DNA from 3 places in the Hydrogenibacillus sp. N12 genome. Region 1 is predicted to be linked to each of the others. Evidence: riboswitches for the same ligand, from Rfam matches in the RefSeq annotation. Region 1 holds a riboswitch; each other region holds the start of a gene.

Region 1 (6,379 bases):
GCGGGCGGCGATCGAGGCGTACGGCGGCCGCATCGTCGTCGCCGGCGACGATTCGGAGACGCGCCTCTCGAAGGCCCGGGAGCTCGCCGCAGCGGAAGGGGCCGCCTTCATCCCGCCGTACGACGATCCCCGCGTCATCGCCGGTCAGGGGACCGTCGGCTTGGAGGTGCTCGACGATCTTCCGGACGTCGAGGCGATCTACGTCCCGATCGGAGGCGGCGGGCTCATCTCCGGCATCGCGACGTGGGTGAAGGACCGGCGGCCGGAGGTGGCGGTGATCGGCGTCGAACCGGAGCTCGCCGACGACACCCACTGCTCGCTCACCGCCGGCCGGCGGGTCGCCCTGAAGGCGGCGCCGACGATCGCCGACGGCCTCAGGGCGCTGACGCCGGGCGAGCTCACCTTTCCGATCATCGCCCGGCTCGTCGACGACGTCGTCCGGGTGAGCGAGACGGAGATCGTCGAGGCGGTCTTTTTCCTCATGACGCGCCTCAAGCAGGTCGTCGAGCCGTCCGGCGCCGTAAGCGTCGCCGCCGCCCTCCGGCCGGCGGCGGCCCGCCGGCGGGTCGCGGTCCTCTCGGGCGGGAACGTCGACTGGCGGGCCCTCTGGCCGGCGCTTTCGGAGACGCTTGCGCGGCACGGGCTGTAAGCGGAACGGGCGGTCAGCGGGATCAGGGGATCGGAAGGAAAAGACGACCCCGGCGCCGCGAAACGGCTCGTTTCCGCGGGACGCCGGGGTCGACATCCGGCTTCGGCGTCAGTCGTTCGGCCACTCGGGGGCGATCATCCGTTCCGGCCGCACCCAGCGGTCGAACTCCTCCTCGGTGACGTAGCCGAGGGCGAGGGCCGCCTCTTTGAGCGTCGTCCCTTCGGCATACGCTTTCTTCGCGATCTCCGCCGCCTTGTCGTAGCCGATGTGGGGCGTGAGCGCCGTGACCAGCATGAGCGAGCGCTCGACGTTCCGGGCGATCGTCTCCCGGTTCGGTTCGATGCCGAGGGCCGCCCGGTCGTTGAAGCTCTGCATGGCGTCGGCGAGGAGATGGACGGACTGCAGGAAGTTATAGATGATCACTGGCTTGAAGACGTTCAACTGGAAGTTCCCCTGGCTGGCAGCAAAGCCGATCGCCGCGTCGTTGCCCATCACCTGGACGGCGACCATCGTCAGGGCTTCGCTCTGGGTCGGGTTGACCTTGCCGGGCATGATCGACGAGCCGGGCTCGTTCGCCGGGATGGTAATCTCGCCGATGCCGGCCCGGGGGCCGCTGGCGAGCCAGCGGACGTCGTTGGCGATCTTCATGAGGTCGGCGGCGAGGGCTTTCAGGGCGCCGTGGGCGTAGACGAGCTCGTCGTGGCTCGTTAGGGCGTGGAATTTGTTTTTCGCCGGCAAGAAGGCGTAGCCGGTCTCCCGGTTGATCCGCTCGACGACTTCCTCGCTGAAGCGCGGATGGGCGTTTAACCCCGTGCCGACGGCGGTGCCGCCGATGGCGAGCTCCCGCAGGGGCTCGAGGGCGTCCAGGATCATCGCCTCGCTTTTTTCCAACATCCGGGCCCAGGCGCTGACTTCCTGGCCCAGCGTGAGCGGCGTGGCGTCCTGAAGGTGGGTCCGGCCGATCTTCACGATGTCCCGGAACGCCTCGGCCTTCGCCTCGAAGGTCGCCCGAAGCGTCCGGAGGGCCGGCAGAAGCTTTTCGACGATCAGGCTGTAGGCGGCGATGTGCATCGCCGTCGGGAAGGTGTCGTTCGAGCTCTGGGAGCGGTTGACGTCGTCGTTCGGGTGGACGCGCTTCTCCAGGCCGCGAGCCCGGAGCTTTTCCGTCGCCCGCCGGGCCACGACTTCGTTGACGTTCATGTTCGTCTGGGTGCCGCTTCCGGTCTGCCAGACGACGAGGGGGAAGTGGTCGTCGAGCTCGCCCCGGAGGATCTCGTCGCACGCCTCCATGATCGCCTCGGCCTTGTCGGGATCGAGGCCGGCGAGCTTTCGGTTGACGTCCGCCGCCGCCTTTTTGATCCGGGCGAGGGCCCGGATGACCTCCATCGGCATCCGCTCGCTGCCAATGGGGAAGTTCATCAGGCTCCGCTGGGTGACGGCGCCCCAGAGCTTGTCGGCGGGGACTTTGACCTCGCCGAGGGAGTCCCGTTCGATGCGGTATTCCACGGTGCTGCCTCCTTTGGGAAAAGACGCTAAAACCGCCGCTTCTTCCATTCTAGTCAACAACGCCGGGGATGGCAAAGTTCAGGCATGGACGCGCGGCTTTGCGCGCAGGTACTGGCGCGGCCAGGGGCGGTCGACGCCGAGTTCCGCCGCCGCTCGGAGCGGCCAGTAAGGTTCACGGAGGAGCTGCCGCGCCAAGAACACCAGATCGGCCTGCCCGCTGCGAACGACGGCGTCGGCCTGAGCAGGGGCGGTGATCTGACCCACGGCTCCGGTGGCGACGCCCGCCCGCCGGCGGACTTCCGCCGCGAAGCCCGTCTGGTATCCCGGGCCCTCCGGGATGGGCTCGGGCGGCGGGATCAACCCTCCTGAACTTACGTCCACCAGGTCCACGCCGCGCGCTTTCAGCGCTTTCGCGATTTTCACCGTGTCCTCCAGGGTCAAACCGCCCGGCGCCCAGTCCACGGCCGAAAGGCGGACAAAAAGCGGCCGATCGTCCGGCCAGACGGCCCTTGTCGCTTCCACCACTTCCAGAAGAAGCCGCATGCGGTTCTCGAGATCGCCTCCGTACGCGTCCTGCCGATGATTCGACAGCGGCGAAAGGAACTCGTGCAAAAGATAACCATGGGCGGCATGGATCTCGATCACGTCGAAGCCGGCCCGGGCGGCCCGCCGCGCCGCCTGAACGAACGCCTCCACGATGAGCGGAAGTTCATCGGTGGACAATTCCCGCGGCGCCGGCCAGCCGTCGGCGTAGGGCAGGGCAGACGGGGCCACCGCCTGTTCGGGGCCGATTCCCTGCGCCGGTGACCAGGCCTTGCGCCCGGCGTGGGCCAGCTGGACACCGACGGGAACCCCTTGGGCGTGGATAAAATCGACGATCCGCGCCAGGGGCTCAATCTGCCCGTCATCATAAAGGCCGAGGTCGGCTTCGCTGATGCGGCCGCGGCTTTCGACGGCCGTCGCTTCCAGAAGGATCAAGCCGACGCCGCCGACGGCCCGCGTGCCATAATGCACGAAATGCCAGTCGTTGGCCCGGCCGTCCGTTCCGGCGCTGTACTGGCACATGGGCGACATGACGATGCGGTTGGGCAGGGTCAGCCCTCGAAGGATCATCGGGTCGAATAATCCAGGCATCGGTCTCACCTCGAGCCTATGCTACGACAAGCGGGCGTCCGAGATCAACGGCAAGCGGCCAGATCGGACCGCGCCCGTATGCCCGCTGCCCGTTTGAGCCGCGGAGCCTGTTTGCGCGACGCTCGGCATTGCTGTACAATGAAAGCGACCACAAGCGATCGCAGCGAGAGGAAGGCCACCGGGGGTGCTGGGCCTCTGGCCCGGCTGAGAGGAGCTTGGCTCCAACCCTTTGAACCTGAATGCGCGCTGAGGATTCTCAGCGCTCCGGGTAATGCCGGCGGAGGGAAGGTGGCGGTCGTGAGACCATGCGTTCAGATGCAGGCGCCGCCGCCGGGCGGCGTTTTTTTGTGGCTGAGGGGGGATCAGATGGAACTCATCCTCAACGGGAAAAAGGTCGATCTTCCGGGCGTGGAGACGGTTTATGACGTGCTCAAGCATTACGGACTGGAAGGCAAAATCGTCATGGTGGAACTGAACGAGGCCATCGTGGCGAAGGACGATTACGCCCGAACGCCGCTTCGCCCCAACGACAAGCTGGAGATCGTCCATTTTGTCGGCGGGGGATAAAAACACAAAAATGTCTCTTAAGGAGGAAGCAGTCATGCCGGTCAACCACGACGACGATGTTCTCACGCTGGGTCCGTATCGTATTCGTTCGCGGCTCTTTTTGGGGACAGGAAAATACCCGTCCTCTGACGTCCAGCGGCGGGCGATTGAGGCGTCGGGCGCAGAGGTTGTGACGTTTGCCGTGCGCCGCGTCGACCTCGACCGGAGGGAAGGGGTCGAAGGCGTCTCCGGCGTGCTGGAAGGGGTTGACCTCTCCCGGCATCGGCTGCTTCCCAACACCGCCGGAGCCAGGACGGCGGAGGAGGCGATCCGCCTCGCCCGCCTGGCGAAAGCCAGCGGGCTTTCTTCGATGATCAAGGTCGAGATCGTCGGCGATGCGCGGACGCTCCTTCCGGACCCGATCGAGACGCTGAAGGCGACGGAAGCGCTCGTGAAGGAAGGGTTCATCGTCCTCGCCTACACGTCAGATGACCCGGTTCTCGCCAAGCGGGTCGAAGCGGTGGGGGCGCACGCGGTCATGCCGGGGGCCGCACCGATCGGCACCGGGCTCGGCATCCTGAACCCCTATGCGCTGAAGCTCATCGTCGAATCGGTTCGCGTGCCGGTCATCGTCGACGCCGGGCTCGGCGCGCCGTCAGACGTGGCGCTGGCGCTTGAGCTCGGCGCCGACGCGGTGCTCGTGAACACCGCGGTGGCCGAGGCCAAAGACCCGGTGAAAATGGCCGAAGCGATGCGTCATGCGGTCATTGCCGGCCGGATGGCGTATCGCGCCGGTCGCATGCCGAAACGGGCCTACGCGAGCGCTTCGTCGCCGATGGAAGGGATGATCACGTGAGCCTCCGCATTGAGCGTTTCGTCCTCGGACCGATTCAGGAGAACGCCTACGCGCTGTTCGACGACGCGCATAAGGAAGCGGTCGTCATCGATCCCGGCGCCGATCCTAAACCGCTCATCGAGGCGGTCCGGGGCTATCGCGTGGCGTACCTTCTCCTTACCCACGCCCATTTTGACCACATCACCGGCCTCGAGGCCCTCAAAAAGGCGACCGGGGCCCCGATCCTGATCCACCCGCAGGAGGCGGGATGGCTTCGTGACCCCGAGCTGAACGGCTCGGCCTTCTTTCCGGAGCTCACCGCGCGCGTCGTCGCCCCGAACGCCGATCGGCTGGTCGAAGACGGCGATGTCCTTCCGTTTGCCGGAAGAACGCTTAAGGTGCTGCATGTGCCCGGCCATTCGCCCGGTTCGGTCGCCTATCTCATCGATGAAGCCGTTTTCACCGGCGATGCGCTTTTCGCCGGAAGCATCGGTCGGACGGATCTTCCGGGAGGCGATCACGCGGCGCTTCTTCGGAGCGTTCGCGAAAAGCTGTATCCGCTGCCGCCGGAGACGAGGGTCTACCCCGGGCACGGGCTGGAGACGACGATCGGCCGGGAGCGGACGTCGAATCCATTCGTCCGTGGATGACGGGGAATGCGACCGCAGAATGCAATTTAAACAGCTTTGGGGTCGTTGCGCCTCCGCTTCCCCCTGTTATATAATGTGAGCAAGAAATCAGCCGTATGTTTTATAACAGGAGGTCGGGGCGATGATCGACTGCCCGAAGTGCCGTGGGAACGGCGAGGAGCTATGTCGGATGTGCGGCGGAACCGGCGAAGGGGAAGCGGGAGAAGGGACGTGCCCGTATTGCTTTGGGTTTGGCGTCGTCTCTTGCAGCGTTTGTGGCGGTACGGGCGCGCTGGAAGACGTCGTTTGAGAAGCCGTCGTCAAACCCGCCTTCAGAAAGAGGCGGGTTTTATTTCGTCTTGCCGGAGGACTTGCCGGAGGAGAAGGTCCCATGGGGCATGAAACGGCGGTCACCCGCCTGTTCGGCATCCGATATCCGCTGATTCAAGCCCCGATGGCCGGCGGCCCGACCACGCCCGAGCTCGTCGCGGCGGTGTCCAACGAAGGCGGCCTCGGTTTCCTCGGCGCCGGCTATTTGAAATCATTTCTGAAGACGCTGGAGGCGCTTCAGCGTGAAGATCCATAGAGCCTACCGTTATGAACTGGACCCCAACGCCCAGCAGCGCATCCTCCTTGCCAAGCACGCCGGGGCCGCCCGCTTCGCCTACAATTGGGGCCTGGCGCGGTGGGAGGAGATTGACGAGAACGAAGGCCGCAGCCCGAACGCCATCGAACTTCATCGTCGTGCTGCCCCGGATCGGCGCCGAGCGCCTGAAAGAGAAACCCGTCCGCCGGAAAAAAGGCGGCGTAAAGCCCCACTTCCCGAAGGGGCGCAATCCTCCACGCCCCCGTGAGCCGCGAGGCCGATCGGTGGTTCGTGAGCCTCACGGTGGAAGAAGAGATTCCCGATCCCATTCCGCCGAAGGGGGCGGCTGCGGGGATCGACGTCGGCCTGACGAGCTTCGCCGCGATCGCTCTTGAGCGGGGGACACTGCGGAAGGTTAGGGCGCCCAAGCCGCTCGGGAAGGCGCTTCGCCGTCTGCGGAGACTCCATGGGCGTCTTTTTCGCCGGGGCGAACG
Region 2 (6,379 bases), 870 kb from region 1:
GGTCGCTTCATCCGAAGGGGCATCTCGATCGGCGGCGCCACGACGCCCGGGTGCGGGAGGCGATCCGGGAGCGCCTGCCGGATCTTTTGCACGATGAGAGTTTTTTCCTCTCCGACGGCAAGGCGATCGTCCGCATTCCGGTGCGGACGCTGGAGGAGGCGCGCTTTCGCTTCGATGAGGGCAAACATCGCCACGTCGGCCAGGGCGCCGGCGGGACGCGGCCGGGGGACGTCGTCGGCCGGGCGGTGGACGGGGCGACCCAGGACGGCGGCCCCGGCGAGGCGCCGGGGGTCGACTACATCGAGGCGGAAGTGACGCTCGAGGCGGTGGAGGAGGTGCTGTTTTCCGAGCTGACGCTGCCGAACCTTCGGCCCAAGGCGCCGGAGGCGGTCTCCTCCGACGGGGAGCGGTTTACGGACCTGAGGAAAAGGGGGGCCTGGGCCAATCTCGACAAGCGCCGGACGGTCTTTCAGGCGCTCAAGCGGGCGCAGCTTCGGGCGGCCCTGGCCGGCCCCGAAAGGGGGGGCGCCGGGGCGGAGCGGGAGCGGGCGATGCTCCGCCTCACCGAAGAGGACCTTCGCTTTCGCACCTACGCTCCGGCGCCCCAGGAAGAGGGCCGGGCGGTCGTCTTCGCGATGATGGATACGTCGGGATCGATGGGGACGTACGAGAAGGAGATGGCGCGGACGTTTTTCTTCTGGATGACGCGCTTTTTGAAGACGCGCTTCGAGCGGGTGGATCGGGTCTACATCGCCCATCACGCCGAGGCGAAGGTCGTCGACGAGGAGACGTTTTTCCGCAAGGGGGAAAGCGGCGGGACGGTCGTCTCGTCGGCGTACGCCCTGGCGCTTCGGTTGATCGCGGCGGAATATCCGCCGGAGCGGTACAACCTTTACGCGATCCACTTTACCGACGGCGACAACCTGCCCCAGGACAACGCGGAAGCGCGCCGGCTGTTGGAAGCGCTGATCGAGCGGACGAACCTCACCGGGTATGCGGAAGTGACCCACTATGCGAAGCGCCGGACGCTCTACGATGAGTTTTTGCCGCTCGCCTCTCCGGCGTTTCGCCTCGTCCGCCTGCAGGACAAAAGCGACCTGTACGGGGCGCTCCGGCACTTTTTCAGCGAGCGGCCGGCGTAAACCGGCGGGCGGCCGGGGGAGAAAGCGGCAGGCGGCCGACGGCGAAAGCGACAGGCGGCCGGGGAGCAAAGCGCCGGGCGGCTCGGGCGATTTGGATCGCTCCGGCCGCTTTCGCCGGCCCCCTTGGGCGGCAGGAGGCGTCGCTTCGAGCGCGAAAGGAACGGGGCATCGGGAGGGAGGGCCATGGAAGGGCGCCTTCGCCGGGCGGAGGAAGACGCCCGGCTCAAGGAGCGGATCGAGGCGGTGACGGCGATCGCCCGGGAGATGGGGCTCGATTTTTTTCCGATGCGCTACCACATCATCCCGGCGGACGTCATGCTCGCCATCGGCGCGAGCGGCATGCCGACGCGCTTTTCCCATTGGCAGTTCGGGAAGGCGTTTTACCGGATGAAGCTCCACTACGACCTCGGCCTGTCGAAGATTTACGAGCTGGTCATCAACAGCGATCCGTGCGAGGCGTTTTTATACGAAGGGAATTCGCTTTTGCAGAACACGGTGATCGTGGCGCACGTCCTGGCCCACAGCGACTTTTTTAAAAACAACGTCTATTTTTCCCGGACGAACCGCCGCATGGTGGACAGCATGGCGGCGTCGGCAGAGCGGATCCGCCGCTACGAAATCGCGTACGGCGAACGGCGGGTGGAAGCGTTTTTGGATGCGGCGCTGTCGATCCAGGAGCACATCGATCCGTACGGGACGGCCCGGGAGACGGGGTTCTGGTGGGAAGACGCGGACGCTTTTTACGATGCGGCGGTCGTCGGGTCCGACCGGCGGATCGAGGGGTCCGACCGGCAGGGGGAAGCGGGGTCGGCTGAGGCGCCGGCTCGCGGGGACGGGCGCGTTGGGGGCGGCGATCCGCCGGGGAAGAAGCGGCGATGGGGGCTTTTTGTCGATTTGTGGGCCCTGGACGAGCGGCTTTCGGGGAACGACGGGAAACGGTCCGGCGCCGGCGGGGCGGAAGCGGAGCCCCCGGCGCGCCGGCATTTTCCTCCGGAGCCGGAAAAGGACGTGCTTCTTTTTATCCTTCGCTTCAGCACGGCCCTCGAGCCGTGGCAGCGGGACATCCTCACGATCGTCCACGACGAGATGCGGTATTTCTGGCCGCAGCTCGAAACGAAGATCATGAACGAAGGGTGGGCGACCTACTGGCATCGGAAGATCATGCAGGCGCTTCCCCTTTCGCCGGAGGAGGCGATCGAGTTTGCGCGGATGCACGCGGAGATCGTGAAGCCGTATCCAGGCGGGATCAACCCGTACCTCCTCGGCTGGAAGATGTTCGAGGCGATCGAGGCGAAAAGCGGGCGGGAGGGGATGTTCGAGGCGCGGGAGCTCGACAACGACGTGTCGTTCATCCGCAATCACCTGACGGAGGAGGTCGTCCGGGAGCTCGATCTTTTCGTCTATGGCCGGAAGGACGACGTTTGGCAGGTGGAGACGACGGACTGGACGGCGGTGCGGGAGGCGCTCATCCGCCAGCGGATCGGCGGCGGGTTTCCCATCATCGTCGTCGCCGACGGGGATTTCGAACGGCGGGGGGAGCTTCTTTTGCGGCACGTCCACGACGGCCCGGAGCTCGACATCCGCTCGATCGAACAGACGCTCCCGCACGTCCACCGGCTCTGGGGCCGCCCGGTGCACCTGGAGACGGTGCTGGAGGGCCGGCCGGTCCGGTTTTCCTACGACGGGATCCGGCATGACCGCAACGTTTTGGCTTGAGGCGGCATGCGAAAAATTTTTCTCGGACGGCTTGCAGGATTTTGCGGACAAAAGTCGAGGTGCAAAAGGTTTGAGCACGCACCAGCCAAAATTTTAACAAGTTTACAGTCTTTTATTTCGTTTGTCTGATGTGGTTTTTGGTTGGTTTGGTTACGGACATTTTTCTAAAAGAAAGGGGGGTTAAATTAAAGAAATCAATAAATAGATGATAAACAAAGATTCTAACAACAATTGACCTCCGTGCGACATCGCTGCTTCGGGCGCACTGGAATTGTTCTTGTTTTTCGGGCGAGGTATGATCATGGTATGATCAAAGAAAGCGTTTTGCGGCGACGGGAAGAAGGGCCTTGGAAAAAGCCCAAGCCGAGAACGGGCCGCAAGGGTCGACGCTCGATAATGAGGACGGAAAAACAGGCGGACGGAGGGATGCGGGGTGATCGAACGAGAGGTGCGGCCGATCCCGGTGGAGGAAGCCCGGCGGCGGCTTTTCGATTGGGCCCGGCCGCGGGCGGCGGAGCGGCGGCCGCTTCTTCAGGCGTTCGGCCGCTACCTGGCGGAGGCGCCGGTCCTTCCCGAGGACGTGCCGCCGTTCGACCGGGCGCTCAAAGACGGGTTTGCTGTGCGGGCGGCGGAGACGGCGGGGGCGTCGCCGGAGGCGCCGGTCGTCCTTCGGATCGCGGAGGAGGTGCCCGCCGGCGGCTGGCCGAAGGCGGCCCTTCGACCGGGAACGGCGGTCCGCATCATGACCGGCGCCCCCCTTCCGGCGGGGGCCGACGCCGTCGTGCCGGTCGAAGACGCGGTGCTTCCGCCGGGGGCCAGCGGCCGCGCCGGCGAGGTGGTGCATATCGTCCGTCCGACGCGGCCGGGGGCGGAGCGGCAGCCGAAAGGGGGCGATCTCCGGCAGGGGAGCGCGCCGGTCGAGGCCGGCGCGAGGATCGGCCCGGCGGAGGCGGCGGTGCTCGCCACGGCCGGCGCGGAGGAAGTTGCGGTCGTGCGGCTCCCTCGGGTGGCCCTCGCCGTGACGGGGGACGAGCTTGTGACGGGGTCCGGTCCGCTCCGGCCGGGGCAGATCCGCAATTCGAACGGCCCGATGCTGCGGGCGCTTTTCGCGGGAGAAGGGTTTCGGGTGGAGGACCTCGGCCGGCTGCCGGACGCGACGGAAGACGTCGTCCGGGCGATCGGGGAGGCGCTGGAGGCGGCGGACGTCGTCGTGACGACGGGAGCGGTGTCGGTCGGCGACTATGACGTCGTTCCGGAGGCGATGACGCGGCTTCGGCTCGAGGTCCTGTTTCGGAAGGTGGCGATCAAGCCGGGGATGCCGCTTACGGTGGCGGTCCGCGACGATCGGGCGTGGATCGCCCTTCCGGGAAATCCGGCGTCGTCGTTTGTGACGACCCATCTGTTCGTCCTCCCGCTCCTTCGCAAGATGGCCGGCGCTCGCCGGTGGGAACCGCTTCGGACGACGGGGCGCTTGATCGGAAAGCCCGCGGAGCGGCCGACGTGGCGCACGCGCTTCTGGCGGGCGGAGGCGCGGCTTAAGGAGGGGGCCGTCGTCGTCGACGCGGGGCGATCGCAGACGTCGGCGTCGATTTCGAGCTTTCTCGGGACGAACGCCTTCGTCGAGGTGCCGCCGGAGGCGGACCCGGCCGTCGGGGAGACGGTGACCGTCTGGTGGATCGGCGGCTGCCCGGGATGAGCGGCCGCGGAGGACGGGATGGGTTGACAATCGAGGCCGGCTGCGGGGGTGCCGTCCGGAAGCTGCCTGGGTCGTACGGGCCCGGCGGGTTTCCCGGGCGGCTGAGAGGGCAACGCCCAACCCTTGGAACCTGATCCGGTTCGGACCGGCGGAGGGAAGCGGCCGCAAGGAACGCGCCGGACGGCTCGCCGAGGCGTCTCGGCGGACGCCGGCCTTCCGGGCGGGGCGCCGACCGATGCGGTCGGCGCTTTTCTTTAATCGGGAGGCCGGGATGGGACCGCCCTGCCGCCGTCCGCACCGGGGAGGCCGTCCGGCCCGCTCGCCCTCAAAACCCCGTGCGAAAGGCAGGGGCTCACCAAGGTCACTCTGGTCGCAGGCCCGATGTCTTATAACCCTGCGCGAAAGGAGGGGGAGTATGGACCGGCAGAGAGAGATCGACCGCCTCGGATTGTCGCCGCGGGCGGTGGCCGAGATCGCGGCGCTCGTGGCCCTTTCGGTCGTGCTGAGTCCGCTTCTTTCCATTCCGATCGGTCCATTTCGGGCGTATCCGGTGCAGCATCTCGTGAACGTCCTGACGGCGGTGCGCCTGGGGCCGGGGGCGGCGGTGCTGCAGGCGGCGACGGCCTCGACGCTTCGCCTGGCCCTGGGGACGGGGACGATCTTCGCCTATCCCGGGAGCCTCTTCGGCGCCTGGCTCGCCGGCGTCCTCTACCGCCGCTTCCAACACTTCGTCGCCGCCGCGTTCGGCGAGGCGATCGGGACGGGGCTCGTCGGGGCGGCGGTCGCGTACGGCCTCGGCCGCCTGGTCGTGAGCCGGGAGGTGGCGCTTTTGGGCTTTGTGGGGCCGTTTCTCTTAAGCTCGGCCCTCGGGGCCGCCGGCGGGGTTGCCCTCCTCCTTGCGCTTCGGCGAACCGGCCTACTCGACGGCGAAAAGCTTTCACGGTTCGATGCCGCCCCGCTGCCCGGCGCAGACGAATGAGCAGCGAAGGAGGAAAGGGCAGCGAAGGAGCCGCCGCGCCAGCGAGCACCGGTTCTCTTCTCCGGCGCGGCGAAAGGCGCCTGGGCGGGCGGCTTCCGGGACGGGCCGACGACGTCCCAGGCTGCCGGGGCGAAAGCCCACCGGCCGCTTGCGGGTAGGATCGCTGATCTGAGCTGCGCAAGGCCGTCGGCCGCGCAGGGGGATGAGCGGCGAGCGGTGATCAGCAATCAGCGATCAGCAATCAGCGATCAGCAATCAGCAATCGGGAGATTCTTGGGCGAGGTTCTCGAGCAGCAGGAGGTTCGATCCGATGTTCGACGCTTCCCGGGCCGGCGCGGCGCTTCGGGCGATCCGGGACCGCCGCCCGCTCATTCATGCCATCACCAACACGGTCGCACAAAATTTTACGGCAAACGGCCTTCTCGCCCTTGGCGCCTCGCCGGTGATGGCCGACGCGCCGGAGGAAGCGGGCGAGATGGTGGCGATGGCCGCCGGGCTTCTGATTAACCTCGGGACGGTCACCGATCGGACGCTTCGGGCGATGGAAGCAGCGCTCCGGGCGGCGAACGCCGCCGGCGTGCCGGCGGTCCTCGATCCGGTTGGGGTCGGCGCGACGGCGTTTCGCACCGAAGCCGTTGAGCGGCTTCTTTCCGCCGGGCGGTTTGCCGTCATCCGGGGCAACGTCGCCGAGGTGGCAAATCTCATCGGCCGGCCGCTTCCGATCAAAGGGGTCGATGCGGAGGCGGTGCCGACGGAGGTGGCGGTGGCCGTCGCCCGGGCGGCGGCGGAGCGCTTCGGGACGGTCGTCGCCGCCACGGGGCCGGAAGATGTCGTCACCGACGGCCG
Region 3 (6,379 bases), 520 kb from region 1:
TGTAAAATCCCCAATAGCAGCGGATAAAGATTCCCCAAAATCACCGGCATGATTTCCTCAAAATCATCGGGATGAATTCCCCACCCCTGTGTCGAACTATGGCACCTGCCATCACTTTTGGGGAGGTGCCGGTGATGAGGGAGAGTGAGAAGATGGAGATCAGGAAGCTGTATGAGGAGGGCGTCAGCATCTCGGAACTGGCCAGAAGATACGGCCATGACCGCAAAACCATCCGCAAGGCTGTGAGTGAGCCGAGGCAGCAGGAGGAGGGGAGGGTGAAGTCGCGCAGCCGTAGGGTGAAAGGCCACAAGCTGGAGCCGTACAAGGCCTATGTGGAGCAGCGCATGCGTATCGGCGTCCTCAATGCGGAGCGAATCTTTCGCGAGATCCGGGAGCAGGGATATACCGGCGGAATTACCGTACTGCGCGAGTTCATGCACCCTCTCCGCCCGGTTGTCTCTGCCAAGGCAACCGTGCGGTTTGAGACGGCTCCGGGGGAACAAGCGCAAATCGACCTGGGCGCATTCCCCTACCTGGATCCGCAGGGCCATCGGCGCAAGGTATGGTGCTTTGCCATGGTCCTCGCCTACTCCCGCATGCTCTACCTGGAGTTTATCAGAGCGGCGGACCAACGGCATATCCTCCAGGCGCTCCGGAACGCGCTGGAGTTCTTCGGCGGGGTTCCAAAGGTCATGCTCAGCGACAACTGCTCCCCGCTGGTCGTGGCCAACGACGGTCATGGACACGTCGACTGGCAGCCGGCGTACATGGACTTCGCCAAGTACTACGGATTCGTGCCCAAGGCCTGTAAGCCCTACCGAAGTCGCACCAAAGGGAAGATTGAACGGCCCATCGGGTATATCCGGTCCAGCTTCTGGCCGGTTTCGTTCGTGGACCATGACGACCTGAACCGGCAAGGTGCCATCTGGCGGGATACGGTGGCTAATGTGCGCATCCACGGCACGACGCGGGAGCAGCCGGTGGTGCGGTTTCAGGCCGAGACGCTTAAGCCCCTGCCTAAGAGCCGGTACACGCTGGCGTACGCCGATATGCGCAAGGTCATGAGCGATTGTCGCATCTCCTGGAACACGAACATGTACACCGTTCCATGGCGGTATGTGGGGCACACCGTGCTGGTCCGGGAGTTTGAGTCAGGCCGCCTGCAGATCGAGTACGGCGGGCAGGTCATTGCCGAACACCGCGTGCTCACAGGCAGGCACCAGGTCTCAACCGACCCTGAGCACTTCAAGGGCATCCCGGCTGGGACGCCTCATCCGGATCGAGGCAAGGTGCCAGGGTTGCAAATCGGGCCGGACGTGGAGCAGCGGGAGCTGTCCGTCTATGAGCAGATCGCGATGGGAGGTCAGGGGCAATGAGTGAGGCGTTGGTTTTGGCCAAGGCCGAGGAGCAGCTGCTGGAGCTGGGATTGAAGCGCGCCGCGGCGGTGCTGCCGGCGTGCGTGGAGTGGGCAGCGGGGCACCAGGCGACCTATGCGGAGTTCCTGCACAGACTGCTGGATGCTGAGCAGGAGGAGCGATACAGCCGTTACATGCACGCCAGACTCCGCATGGCCAACTTCCCGTATCACAAGACCCTTGCAGATTTCGATTTCTCGTTCCAGCCGTCCGTCGATGAGCGACAAATACGCGAACTGGCCGGCTTGACGTTCATCCGGGAGGGCAGCAACGTCATCTTCCTGGGACCGCCGGGGGTGGGCAAGACCCACCTTGCGGTGGCCCTGGGGATGGAGGCGATTCGACAGCGCATGAGCGTCTACTTCGTGACCATGCAGAAGCTGGTCGCTGACTTGCGACGGGCGTACCAAGAGGGACGGCTGGACAAGCGCCTGCGCATCTACACCCAGCCGAAGCTGCTGATCTGCGACGAAGTCGGCTACTTGCCGCTTGACGCCTTGGACGCCGCGAACTTCTTCCGGCTCGTGTCGGAGCGCTACGAGCATGGCTCCCTGATCATCACGTCCAACACCAGCTTCACCAACTGGGGGACACTCTTCGGTGACCAGGTGCTGGCCTCTGCCTTGCTCGACCGGCTCCTGCACCACGCCACCACCATCAACATCCGCGGCAACAGCTACCGGATGAAGGACAAGCTGCGCGCCGGGGTGACCCATGCGCTGAAGGAGGAGGTGACCGCGTAGATCGAACATACGTCTGGGGAATGATGCGCGATGATTTTGGGGAACTGAATCCGCTGTTTGTGGGGAATCGAACGCGATTTTTTTGGGGAGTTTTAATCCGCTATTGACACCTCTTCGAAGTGATCGAAGCGAACAACGTGGACGGCCACGAGGCGCGCCTCCGGCAGAAGCTTGGCGAGCGCGAGGCCGGTCTTGAGCGCCCGTTCGGCGTGCTCCGAACCGTCGTAGGCGACGAGGATGTGGCGATACATCGGGACGCCTCCTTTGATGGGGATTCACGTCCATCATATCACACATATTTCCAGGATGACCAAAAAAAATAAGGAAAAATTTCGCCCTTTTTCCGCCGCGGGACGTCCCGGCGGCGCAAACGGGCGGAAGCACGCCCTTTTTCGTTCGGGATGAGAGCCTTCGCAAAGGACGGAACTTGACGGGATTTTCGGACTCTGGTAAAGTGGGGCTGACCACGCCCAAGGCGCCAGCGCGGGAGTCCGGGGAGCCGGGCTGAGAGGGAAGCCGATCCGCTTCCGACCGCCGAACCTGACCTGGATCATGCCAGCGGAGGAAGGCCAGGCGCCGCGACGATCGACGGCAGGATCGAATCGGACGGCCGTCCGATCCGAACCGTCTCGGACGGTCGTCCGAACGACTGAAGGCACAGGGCCGCCTCCGGGGAGGCGGCCTTTTTCGTGCCCGATGGGGCCGGACGGACGGCGGCCGGCCCTCCCGGCCCTGGCGCCGGAAGAGGAGGGGGACGATGACGACGGCGTTTGAGCGAATCGCCGCCGAAGCAAGGGGTTACCGAGGGTACTTTCCGAACAGCCGCAAGGTGTACCTTCAGGGGTCGCGGCCGGACCTCCGGGTGCCGATGCGGGAGATCCTGACCGAAGAGCGAGGGCCGGACGGGAAGCCGGTGGCGGTGCGCGTCTACGACACGAGCGGCCCGTACACGGACCCGGACGCCCGGATCGACCTTCAGGCCGGGCTACCACCTCTTCGTAGACCGTGGATCCTCGAGCGGGGCGATGTGGAGACGGTGACCGGCCACCGGGGCCGGCCGGTCCTTCGGGCCAAAGGCGATCGGGCGGTGACGCAGATGGCGTACGCCCGGCGGGGGATCATCACGCCGGAGATGGAGTTCGTCGCCCTCCGGGAGGGCGTCGATCCGGAGTTCGTCCGCCAGGAAGTCGCCCGCGGCCGGGCGATCATCCCGGCAAACGTCAACCACCCGGAGAGCGAGCCGATGATCATCGGCCGGAACTTTCACACGAAGGTGAACGCCAACATCGGGAACTCCGCCGTCTGGTCCTCGCTGGAAGAAGAAGTCGAGAAGATGACGTGGGCGATCCTCTGGGGCGCCGATACGGTGATGGACCTTTCGACCGGAAAGCGGATCTACGAGACGCGGGAGGCGATCCTCCGGAATTCACCGGTGCCGGTCGGCACGGTGCCGATCTACGAGGCGCTGGAGAAAGTGGGCGGAAAACCGGAAGACCTCTCGTGGGAGGCGTTCCGGGAGACGATCATTGAGCAGGCGGAACAGGGCGTCGACTACATGACGATCCACGCCGGCGTCCGGCTTTCGTATCTGCCGCTTACGGTCGATCGGGTGACGGGCATCGTCTCGCGGGGCGGATCGATCATCGCCGCCTGGATGCTCGCCCACCACGAAGAAAACTTTCTCTACACCCACTTCGAGGAGATCTGTGACATCCTCCGCCGCTACGACGTCGCCATCTCCTTAGGCGACGGCCTCCGGCCCGGTTCCATCGCCGACGCCAACGACCGGGCGCAGTTTGCCGAGCTCGAGACGCTCGGGGAGCTGACGAAGATCGCCTGGGCGTACGACGTGCAGGTGATGATCGAAGGGCCGGGACATATCCCCCTTCATCTCCTGAAGGAAAACGTCGACAAAGAGATCGAGCTCTGCCACGAGGCGCCGTTTTACACCCTCGGCCCGCTCGTCACCGACATCGCCCCCGGCTACGACCACATCACGTCGGCGATCGGTGCCGCAGTCGTCGGCGCCTACGGGACGGCGATGCTCTGTTACGTGACGCCGAAGGAGCACCTGGGGCTTCCGAACAAAGACGACGTCAAGCAGGGGCTCATCGCGTACAAGATCGCCGCGCACGCGGCCGACCTCGCCAAGGGCATCGCCCGGGCGAAGGAGCGGGACGATGCCCTGTCCCGGGCCCGGTTTCAGTTCCGCTGGCGGGATCAGTTCAACCTGTCGCTCGACCCGAAGACGGCCGAGGCGTACCACGACGAGACGCTCCCCGCCGAAGGGGCGAAAGTCGCCCACTTCTGCTCGATGTGCGGGCCGAAGTACTGCAGCATGGCCATTTCGCACACGCTCCGGGATCGGGTCGCGGCCGTCGGAGCCCAGGCCGACGCCTCCCCGGCGGCGACGGCGCCGGAGGACATTCAGGCGGGGATGCAGAAGATGGCCGAGGCGTTCCGGAAAAGCGGCGGGCGGCTGTACGTCCCGGTGGAAGACCGGTCGAAAGGCGAAGCTTAAATAGGCCGTCTCCGTCAAAAGCCTCCGCGAACCTCGCGGAGGCTTTTTGAGGGGTTCGCTCCGGCGCCCTGGGCGCCGGTTTTCGCGTCCGTTTTCGCCGATCGCGTCGGGCGTCCTTTCACGTTTTCCCGCGGCTTTTGCGTTCGCTTTCGCCGCAGCTTCGGGCGTCGTCCCCGGCGTTCGCCTCGGCTTTTGGCCTGAGCGAAGGCGGCGACGAGGGTTCGGCCGGCGTTCGGGGTAAGGATGCGGCCGCTTCCCGGCGGGGGTGGGCGCCGGCCGGGCAGGCTCCGGCGAAGGGGACGCCGGCGGGGGTGGGCGCCGGAAAAAGCGGCGCCGGCGGGGACGGTTGACAGGCTTTGGCCCCGGCGGTAAGCTGAGGCTAGGCCCGCCCGTTTCGGCAAGGACCGGCCGGGGTGACGGCGACGACCGCAGGCGGGCGCGGCATGCGGGCGACCCTGCGGGGACGAAAGGGGGAAAAAAGGCGCGCCGTGGGATGGGAGATGGCGGCCCTGGTGGCGGCATTCGGAGCGGCCGGCGCCTTCATCGCAGTCGCGTGGGCGGTGCAGCGCTTTCTCCGGACGGCGGAAGCGGAACTTCGGTCGGCCGTCCGGGAACTTGAGGCGCTTTCTCGGACGGCCCAGGCGACCCTCGAGGAGATCCGCCGGAGCGTCGATCGGCTGGCCGAGGACGTCCACGGCCTGGCGATGCGGGCGGAAGGTCCTCTTGTTCAGTCGGAGCGGCTAGCTAAGGAACTGACCGACCGGGCGCGGGAAATCGGCGGCGCGACGGCGTCCCTGCGCACCGCCGGGGAGCGGATGCTTACGGCAAGCAGCTGGTTGCTTCAAAAGGCGGCGCCTCGAGCCGGCCAGGTGGCGGAGGCGCTGGCGCTGGCCCGGGCCGGCGTCGAGCTCATCCGCCGCGTTCGGGCGCGCCGGGCGACGGGAGAACGGTCCCAGGGGAGGGGATGACCGATGTGCCGGGCGGATGACCAGGCGATCAAAGGCTGGATCGGCGGCGCGCTGATCGGCGCTTTCGTCGGCGCCGCGACGTGCCTTTTTCTGACGCCAAAGCGCGGCGAGGAGATGCGGGAGGAAGTAAAAAAGGTCGCCGGCCGAGTGGGAGATGCCGCCCAGGCGGTCGGCGAGACGATCCGGCGGGAAGCGGAGGCGCTCGCCTCGCGGCTTCGGCGGTCTTCCCGTTCGGCCCTTGACGAGTGGACGGCGGTGAAGGACGACTTTGTCCGGGCGGTCGAGGCGAGCTTGAGCGCCGGGAAGGACCTCAAAGCGGCGCTGGAAGACGCTGCGGCTGCCGTCTTCGATCGGGCCGAAGCGGCCGCCGTCGAGAGCGTCCAGAAAGCGAAAGAGGCGGAAGACGGCGACTTGAAAGCGACCTCCGGCGCGCCCGAAGGAAAAGCCTAAGGAGCGAGACAGCCGTCCGGCGGAAAGGCGATCGGACGGCCCGTTTTTTTCTCCGTTCCGGTACATCCTGGAGGGGAGCGGAACGCGCCGGGCGGCGCCGGTCGGGCCGATCCGGAGGGGGCGCATGGGGCCGCGGCGGTCGCGGCCCGAACTCTGGGAGGAAGGGGCTGCCCGTGAAGCTCGAGATCGTCCAGCTCAACGACGGGCACGGCTCTCTGTCCGAGCACTGGGAAGGGTGGTGGAAGGGAGGGGAGCTGGAGCTTTTTCGCGCCGGCGGCTACG

What was found. Region 1 has a riboswitch for thiamine pyrophosphate ahead of thiS (sulfur carrier protein ThiS). Riboswitches for the same ligand answer to the same signal wherever they lie in the genome.
Region 2: another riboswitch for thiamine pyrophosphate. It lies ahead of thiW (energy coupling factor transporter S component ThiW); the one in region 1 lies ahead of thiS (sulfur carrier protein ThiS).
Region 3: another riboswitch for thiamine pyrophosphate. It lies ahead of thiC (phosphomethylpyrimidine synthase ThiC); the one in region 1 lies ahead of thiS (sulfur carrier protein ThiS).

Annotation. Positions count from the first base shown of each region.
Region 1 is NZ_CP080953.1:433,037-439,415, forward strand. It holds gene K2M58_RS01985 (threonine/serine dehydratase family protein) at 1-649, shown strand, start outside; gene fumC (class II fumarate hydratase) at 758-2,155, opposite strand; gene namA (NADPH dehydrogenase NamA) at 2,234-3,289, opposite strand; TPP riboswitch at 3,460-3,593, shown strand; gene thiS (sulfur carrier protein ThiS) at 3,656-3,856, shown strand; gene K2M58_RS02005 (thiazole synthase) at 3,891-4,691, shown strand; gene K2M58_RS02010 (MBL fold metallo-hydrolase) at 4,688-5,320, shown strand; partial or broken gene K2M58_RS02015 (nitronate monooxygenase) at 5,691-5,837, shown strand; gene K2M58_RS02020 (helix-turn-helix domain-containing protein) at 5,872-6,153, shown strand; gene K2M58_RS02025 (RNA-guided endonuclease TnpB family protein) at 6,189-6,379, shown strand, end outside.
Region 2 is NZ_CP080953.1:2,219,391-2,225,769, reverse strand. It holds gene K2M58_RS10415 (YeaH/YhbH family protein) at 1-1,142, shown strand, start outside; gene K2M58_RS10410 (SpoVR family protein) at 1,326-2,858, shown strand; gene glp (molybdopterin molybdotransferase MoeA) at 3,292-4,554, shown strand; TPP riboswitch at 4,589-4,729, shown strand; gene thiW (energy coupling factor transporter S component ThiW) at 4,970-5,533, shown strand; gene thiM (hydroxyethylthiazole kinase) at 5,844-6,379, shown strand, end outside.
Region 3 is NZ_CP080953.1:950,547-956,925, forward strand. It holds gene K2M58_RS04405 (universal stress protein) at 1-44, opposite strand, end outside; gene istA (IS21 family transposase) at 99-1,376, shown strand; gene istB (IS21-like element helper ATPase IstB) at 1,373-2,158, shown strand; gene K2M58_RS04420 (universal stress protein) at 2,251-2,409, opposite strand; TPP riboswitch at 2,641-2,726, shown strand; gene thiC (phosphomethylpyrimidine synthase ThiC) at 2,916-4,679, shown strand; gene K2M58_RS04430 (hypothetical protein) at 5,093-5,647, shown strand; gene K2M58_RS04435 (YtxH domain-containing protein) at 5,651-6,097, shown strand.